Regions from separate parts of the Mesorhizobium sp. M0778 genome, predicted to be linked through region 1. Evidence: riboswitches for the same ligand, from Rfam matches in the RefSeq annotation. Region 1 holds a riboswitch; the other holds the start of a gene.

Region 1 (3,942 bases):
GGACTGGCAAAATGGGGCCGCGAGCACGCCGCCTACATTGAGGACATCTATCGCGAGGTCGCTGAACGAGGCCCGATCGCGGCGTCGGCTTTCGAAGGCCAGAAGGGCTCGGGCGGCTGGTGGGGCTGGAGCCATGCCAAGCATGCCTTCGAATGGCTGTTCTGGGCGGGCCGCATCACCACGGCGCACCGGCGTGGTTTCGAGCGGTTCTACGATCTGCCGGAGCGCGTGCTGCCGCCAACGGTACTCGCTTTGCCAGTTCCGTCCCCCGCGGACGCCCACCGCGAACTGCTGCGCATCTCCGCCCGCGCCCATGGCGTCGCCACGGCGGGCGATCTGCGCGACTATTTCCGCCTCTCGCCCGCCGACATCAAGGGCCGCATCGAGGAACTGGTCGAGGCTGGCGACCTGTTGCCGGTGAGCGTCGAAGGCTGGAGCAAAACAGCCTATCTCCACAAGGACGCCCGTTTGCCGCGCAGGATCGAGGCGCGCGCCTTGCTTGCGCCGTTCGATCCCGTCGTCTTCGAGCGGTCGCGCACCGAGCGGTTGTTCGACTTCCACTACCGCATCGAGATCTACACGCCGGCCGAAAAGCGCCAGTATGGCTATTATGTGCTGCCGTTCCTGCTCGGCGACAGCATCGTCGGGCGCGTCGACCTCAGGGCCGACCGCCCGGCCGGCGTATTGCGCGTCCATGCCGCCTATTCGGAGCCCGGCGCCCCGCCGCAAACTGCCGCCGCCCTTTTCGAGGAATTGAAGCAGATGCAGGGTTGGCTCGGGCTCGAGCGCATCGAGGTGACGGCTGCCGGCGACCTCGGCCAGCCGCTCGCAGATATCGCCGCGTCATAGACGTGCGTTGACACGACTGCCTTCACAAGCCTAAATCCGTTCCAGACGGTCCCCTGCCCGCAACGGCAAGGGCCAAGAGGGAATGCGGTGCGAAATCTCGATTTCAAATCCGCGGCTGTCCCCGCAACTGTAAGCGACGAGCCAAGGCCGAAAACCACTGGGATATTCCCGGGAAGGCGGCACCCAGGCGATGACCCGCGAGCCAGGAGACCTGCCGTCTAGGACATAAGAATCCGATCGCCTGGCGGGTTTTCCGGGCAAGGAGCCTGATTTGGAACGCGACAGCAGTTTTCCGGCTGAGACAGCGGATTTATTGTCCGGCCATGGTGATTCCCCGGCCGGCGTTACCGTCATCGTCTGCTCGTCCTGCCGTGACGAGACCGGTTCGGACGCTTATCCCCGCGCCGGCGAACTGCTCGCCGAGGACACGCGCCGCGCCGCTTCCAGCGAAAACATTAAAATCCGCACCGTCGAATGCCTCGGCAATTGCAAGCGCCGGCTCAGCGCCGCGATGCTGCGCGACGGCTGCTGGAGCTATGTCTTCGGCGACCTGACCACGACCAGCGGCACCGATCTGGTGACGGGGGCAAAGCTGTTCGCTACTTCGACGGACGGCCTCATTCCGTGGCGCGGCCGTCCCGATTGCCTGAAGCGCGGCTTGGTTGCCCGCATCCCTCCCCTCGACCTTTTGAAGGACTTGATATGACTTCCCCAGATTCGGCCGCCAACGTTTCGCGCGTCCCCTGCACCGTCGTCACCGGCTTTCTCGGCGCCGGCAAGACGACGCTGATCCGCCATTTGCTCGAAAACGCCAAAGGCAAGCGCCTGGCCATCATCGTCAACGAGTTCGGCGATATCGGCATCGACGGCGAGATCCTGAAGGGCTGCGGCATCGACACTTGCCCCGAGGAAAACATCGTCGAGCTGGCCAATGGCTGCATCTGCTGCACTGTCGCCGACGACTTTGTCCCCGCGCTCGACCAGATCCTGTCGCTGACGCCGAAGGTCGACCACATCCTGATCGAGACGTCCGGGCTGGCCCTGCCCAAGCCGCTGGTCCAGGCCTTCCAGTGGCCGTCGGTGAAAAGCCGCGTCACGGTCGATGGCGTCATCGCCGTCGTCGACGGGCCGGCGCTGGCTGATGGCCGCGTTGCCAACGACATGGACGCCCTGCAGGCGCAGCGCGCGCAGGACGAGACGCTCGACCATGACGATCCTGTCGAGGAGGTGTTCGAAGACCAGCTCGCTTGTGCCGACCTGATCATCCTGTCGAAGAGCGACCTGCTGGACGCAGCCGGCGCGGCGCGCGCCAATGCCGTCATCGGCAAGCATGTTGCGCGGGCGGTGAAGATCGTGCCGACCTCGCAAGGCAAGGTCGATCCGTCGGTGCTGCTCGGCCTTGGTCTCGCCGTCGAGGACGACATCGAGAACCGCAAGACCCATCACGACGACGAGCTCGACCACGAACATGACGACTTTGACTCGTTCGTCATCGACATTGCGTCGGTGTCCGACCCGGACGAGCTGGCACAACGCGTCGCCACGGCGGCGGAGGAAGAAAACGTATTGCGCGTCAAGGGTTTCGTCGACGTCGGCGGCAAGCCGATGCGGCTCTTGCTGCAGGCCGTCGGTCCGCGCGTCAACCACTATTACGACCGCGCCTGGACCGCTGAAGACGATCGCCGCTCGCGCCTCGTCGTCATCGGCCTGAAAGGGCTGAACCGCCCGGCGATCGAGCGTATCCTCGCCGGCTGATCCCAGGTACGAGCCGCGATGCACATCCTCACCACCACATCCGCCTCGCTCGACGATCTCGCCGAGCCTGTCGATCTCAGGCAAACGCCTGCGGATGTCGTGGCGTTGTCCTTCACCGACAGCGACCTCGCCGGGCTGGCGGCGGCGTGGAAGGCAGATGCGGACCGCCTGCCGTCGATGCGGCTCGCCGCCTTGCGCGACCTGCGCCACCCGATGTCCGTCGACCTCTGGATCGACAGCGTCGCCCGCCACGCCAAGGTCGTCCTGGTCCGCATCCTCGGCGGTTACGACTGGTGGCGCTACGGCTGCGACCAGCTTGCCGTTGTCGCGCGAAATCGCGGTATTAAGCTGGCGCTCCTACCGGGCGAGAGCCACGACGAGGATTTGCGGCTGATCGAAGGCTCGACGCTGCCGCGCCAGGAACTTGATGGTCTGCTCGACTATTTCCGCGAAGGTGGCCCGGCGAATATGACGGCGCTGGTGCAGAGGTTGGCAAGTCTCGCCGGATCGGGTGCGGCGGTCGCTGAACCTGTCAGCGTGCCAAAGGCGGGATTTTACGAGCCGGGACGCGGCGTTATAGAAAGAATGGACTTATCAAGCGTCGGCATTCCTTCGCGCCCCCCTCTGTCCTGCCGGACAGAGGGGGGCGCGACGGAACGCAGCCTAAACCTACCGTCCGCCGAACCCGCCCCCATCATCCCCATCCTGTTCTACCGCTCGATGCTGCTCGCCGCCGATGTCGCGCCCATCGACGCGCTTTTCGAAGCGCTGGGCGCACGCGGCATGGTTCCCGTGCCTATTTTCGTCTCCAGCCTCAAGGACGCGGCATCGCTCGCCTTTGTCGAAACCGCGTTTGCCGCGCTGAACCCTGCCGCCATCATCACCGCCACAGCTTTCGCCTCGGGCGCCGAACCCGGCGTTGAGACGCTGTTCGACCGCGCCGGAGTGCCGGTGTTCCAGGTCGTCGTCGCGACCACCCGCCGCGACATCTGGCAGAACAACCAGCGCGGCCTGGCGCCCGCCGACCTTGCCATGCATGTCGTCCTGCCCGAGCTCGACGGCCGCATCCTGGCCGGCGCCATTTCCTTCAAGAGCGAAAGCGAGATCGATCCGGCATTGGCCTTCCGCGCCTTCGCCAACCGGCCAGAGCCTGACCGCGTGGCGCAGGTCGCGAACCGTATCGAGGCCTTCGTGCGTCTGCAGCGGACGCCGCGTGCGGAGCGCAAGCTCGCCATCCTGATCCCCGACTATCCGAGCGCGCCCGGCCGCACCGGCTATGCCGTCGGTCTCGACGTGCCGTCCAGCGTGCTGGCGATGCTGCACGACCTGAGCGAACAG
Region 2 (3,942 bases), on a different contig from region 1:
ACCAACGACGTGCTCGCCGCCGCCCGCCACATCTATGAGTCTGTGGGCTTTAAATTGACCAACGAGGAGTGCCACCATTCCTTCGGCAGGGATCTGGTCGGCCAGAACTGGAACCTGGAACTGTAGCAGCGCTTCCGGCGCTTCGGCGTCGGCCTGCCGTGCCTCACCCTTTGATCGGTATCCAGATTTCCAGCCCGCCATTGCCGCTGCGCGGATCAAATTCGGGGCCGTAACGCTCGAATTCCGGCGCATCGGCGATCTCGTGCCCAGAGGCTGGCAGCCATTTGTTCCAGATCGTGTTGACCGTGCGGCGGATGGTCGAGATATGGTCACGATGGGCGAACACGCCGTATTTCTGCGCCGGCACGCGCACACGCCAAAACTCCCTCGGCAGGTCCGAAAAATCGGACACTTCGACGCCAGCGATGTAGTCGAAATTGCCGGCGTCGTCGCCGTTGACGCAGACGCCATAGGCGACGTCGCCGATCTCGCCAGGAATGTTGCCAATATAGGGGCCGAACCGCTGCCACTGCATCGGGATGCCGGCGCTGGTTTCGCAGCTGTAACGCTCGCCGAGACCGGCGATGAGTAACGGCCGGCTGGTCTCAAAACGCGGTGGTTCGAGAGTGGCGAGAAAGGACTGGTCCATCAGGATCGGCTCCACAAGATCGAGGTTGTCGAGCGAGCCTTGTGCGCGTACCAGTTCCGGCGTGGTGCCGAACTGGTCGCGGAAGGCGCGGGTGAAGGCCTCATGCGAGGCATAGCCGGCGTCGAGCGCGACCGAGAGGATGTCGGGTGCGCCGGCGCCAAGCTTGCGCGCCGCTTCGGTCAGTCGGCGAGAACGGACGTAGCTCATCACCGAACGGCCGGTAGCCGCGCCGAAAGCCCGCGTCACATGAAAGCGCGACACCCCGCTGCTCTTGGCGACATCGTCCAGCGAGACTGCTTCGGGCAGATGGCTTTCGACGAACCACAGCGCCTTCTGGGTCGGATTCATTTGGCACCTCGCATTGGCCCAGTCTCCGCATTGGCCCAGTCTTTACATGGCCCAGTCTTTACATTGGCCATGTCTTATATTGGCAAGATTATGGTGCCGCTTCCTGGCGGAGGCAGTCTGATCGAAATTGCGCACTGCGCAAATCGAGAGCGACGGTCGTCGGCAATTCGCAGGCGTCGCGCGAAAAGGCTTGACAGGAAGCGGGCAAACGTCCTTTTAAATGTAACGTTATTACATCACGAGGTCTATATGGCTCCTTCTGACAAGACTTATTGCGCTGTGATTGGCGGAAAACTAGGGTGGCTGACTGATGGTCCCCGAGTCGAAAGGCAAGGGGTGAAAAGGGAACACGGTGAGATCTTCGGATCGAGGCCGTTGCTGCCCCCGCAACTGTAAGCGGTTAGCAAAATCCGAAGTGCCACTGGCCGGCAAGGCTGGGAAGGCAGGATGGCGCAAAGACCCGCGAGCCAGGAGACCTGCCATCAGCATGAGTTGACCGGACGGGGTGTGCCGGGAGGAGACGTGGACATCGGTCTTGTCGGCCGGTCCGTCCAGCTTCCTTCCGTCGCCATTGAGAAAGTGACGGTAAGTTGGACGCCTCCCAGCCTCTTCTTGAAGCGTGTGAACTGAGCGCGACGACGAATGGCCGGTGCCTGGTCAGCGCGGTGAGCCTTTCGATAGCGCCGGGCGACCGCCTCGCCATCATCGGCCCCAACGGCGCCGGCAAGACGACGCTGCTGCGCATGCTATGCGGTACGCTGCGGCCAAGCGCGGGAGATGTGAGATTTTCCGGACGCCGGCTGGAGAGGTTTTCGGCCGCCGAGCGGGCACTGCACATGGCGGTCGTTGGCCAGACCGACCAGCCTGATCCGCGGCTTGCCGTGATCGACTACGTCGAGCTTGGGCGCGTCCCGCATGCCGGCTTGCGACGGAGGAGCGAGCAACGCGACATCGTCATTGAAGCACTTCGCAGAACCGGCCTGCTGCCGCTGCTCGGCCGCACGATCGGCTCGCTATCCGGTGGCGAGCGGCAACGCGCCCAGTTGGCGCGCGCCATCGCCCAGGAGCCCAAAATCCTGTTCCTCGATGAACCGACCAATCATCTCGATCCGCGCGCCCGCAGCGACCTTCTCGAACTCGTATCGCAGTTTGGCATGACCGTCGTGGCGGTGCTTCATGATCTGTCGCTTGTCACGCCATTTGCCACCAGGGTCGCGGTGATGAACGAGGCCCGCCTGCAGGCACTTGCCAGTCCGCGCGAGGCGCTGACCAAGAAGTTGATCCGCGAGATTTTCGGCGTTGACGTGCTTTGGCTGCGCCATCCCACCGAAGACCGCGAACTCACGGTCTTCGACGTTCCGAACCGCGCCTCTTCACATCCCGATTTGACCAAGGAGCAACATCCGTGAAACGCCTCGTACTGTCTTTTGCCTCCCTCCTACTTGCCCAGACCGCCTTCGCTTTCCCGGTAACCGTTGATAGCTGCGGCACGCCGCTGACGTTCGACGCCGCGCCGAAGCGCGCCGTCATCCAAGATCTGAACATGGCGGAGATGGCCTTCGCGCTGGGGCTGCAACCATCGATCGTCGGCCTGACCGGCATCACCGGATGGTATAAGGTCGGTCCGGAATTCAAGGCCGAGCAGGGCGCGATCCCGGAACTCGCGCCGAAATACCCGACCCTCGAAAACCTCGTCGCCGTCGAGCCCGATTTCTTCTTCGCCGGCTGGTATTACGGCATGAAGCCTGGCGGCGAGGTGACGCCCGATACGCTGGCCCCGCACGGTATCAAGACGCTGGTGCCGACGGAAAGTTGCGTCCATCTCGACCAGAACCGCCCCGCAGCCTCGATGGACCTGCTCTATGGTGATGTCGAAAAGCTGGGCAAGATTTTTGGCAAGGAGGCGGAGGCGGGAAAGCTTGTTTCGAACTGGAAGGCGCAGCTCGCCGATATCACGGCAAAGATCGGCGACCGCACGGGAACGCGTGTGTTTCTTTACGACTCCGGCGAAGACAAACCCTTCACATCAGGCAAGTTCGCGATCCCCAGCGCCATGATCGCCGCAGCCGGCGGCGACAACATCATGGCCGACATGCCGACGAGCTGGGGCAATACGGATTGGGAGACGGTGGCGGCCCGCAATCCGCAATTTCTTATCCTGCTCGACTACCAGGACGGCGGCTACAGAAAACTGCTCGATTTCCTGAAAGCTCATCCGGCGATGAAGGAGACTGAGGCGGTCAAAAATGAGCACTTCATTGCGCTGCGCTATGCCGAACTGACGCCTGGGCCTGCCAACATCGAGGCGATCGGCAAGATCGCCAGGGCGATGCACCCGGAAGCTTTCTGAGCTTGCGCCAGAGAGCGTTCGAATTGGCGATGACAGCAGGAGCAGCAGCGATTGCCGCTCTTGCTCTGCTGTCGATTGCCTATGGATCGACGGTCATCGCGTTGAGCGACGTGATTGCTGCGCTCGGACATGCCGCCGGGCTGGACGGAGACATCGTGTCCGGTCCGGCCGGCAAGATCCCGATTGCCAAGATCGTCCTCGATCTTAGGCTACCGCGCACGATTATGGCCATCTGTGTCGGCGCCGGGCTGGGCGTCATCGGCGCGCTGCTGCAGACGGTAACGCGCAACGACCTCGCAGATCCGTTCTTGTTCGGCCTGTCGTCCGGAGCCGCGGCCGGCGCGGTTTCCGTCATCACCATTTTTGGCGACCATTTCGGTATCTGGACGTTGCCGGTCGCGGCCTTCACGGGCGGCGTATTGGCCGCCGGCATCGTGCTTTTGCTGGTTTCGCGGGTGAGGGGGCAAGGCCCCGAACGGCTGATCCTCGCCGGGCTTGCCGTCTCGTTCATGTTCACCGCCTTGACTAACTATCTCGTCTTTGCCGGAGACCAGCGCGCCGCTCACTCGGTGTTGTTCTGGACGATGGGCGGGCT

The links. Region 1 has a riboswitch for cobalamin ahead of NKI22_RS03815 (DUF1636 family protein). Riboswitches for the same ligand answer to the same signal wherever they lie in the genome.
Region 2: it holds a riboswitch for cobalamin, as region 1 does, so the genes downstream of both, NKI22_RS22030 (ABC transporter ATP-binding protein) here and NKI22_RS03815 (DUF1636 family protein) in region 1, are expected to answer to the same signal.

Annotation. Positions count from the first base shown of each region.
Region 1 is NZ_JAMYPA010000002.1:4,611-8,552, reverse strand. Features, by position in the region: gene NKI22_RS03820 (winged helix-turn-helix domain-containing protein) at 1-849, shown strand, start outside; cobalamin riboswitch at 879-1,082, shown strand; gene NKI22_RS03815 (DUF1636 family protein) at 1,121-1,555, shown strand; gene cobW (cobalamin biosynthesis protein CobW) at 1,552-2,604, shown strand; gene NKI22_RS03805 (cobaltochelatase subunit CobN) at 2,623-3,942, shown strand, end outside.
Region 2 is NZ_JAMYPA010000017.1:50,964-54,905, reverse strand. Features, by position in the region: gene NKI22_RS22040 (bifunctional helix-turn-helix transcriptional regulator/GNAT family N-acetyltransferase) at 1-126, shown strand, start outside; gene NKI22_RS22035 (GyrI-like domain-containing protein) at 164-997, opposite strand; cobalamin riboswitch at 1,292-1,495, shown strand; gene NKI22_RS22030 (ABC transporter ATP-binding protein) at 1,588-2,406, shown strand; gene NKI22_RS22025 (ABC transporter substrate-binding protein) at 2,403-3,347, shown strand; partial or broken gene NKI22_RS22020 (FecCD family ABC transporter permease) at 3,377-3,942, shown strand, end outside.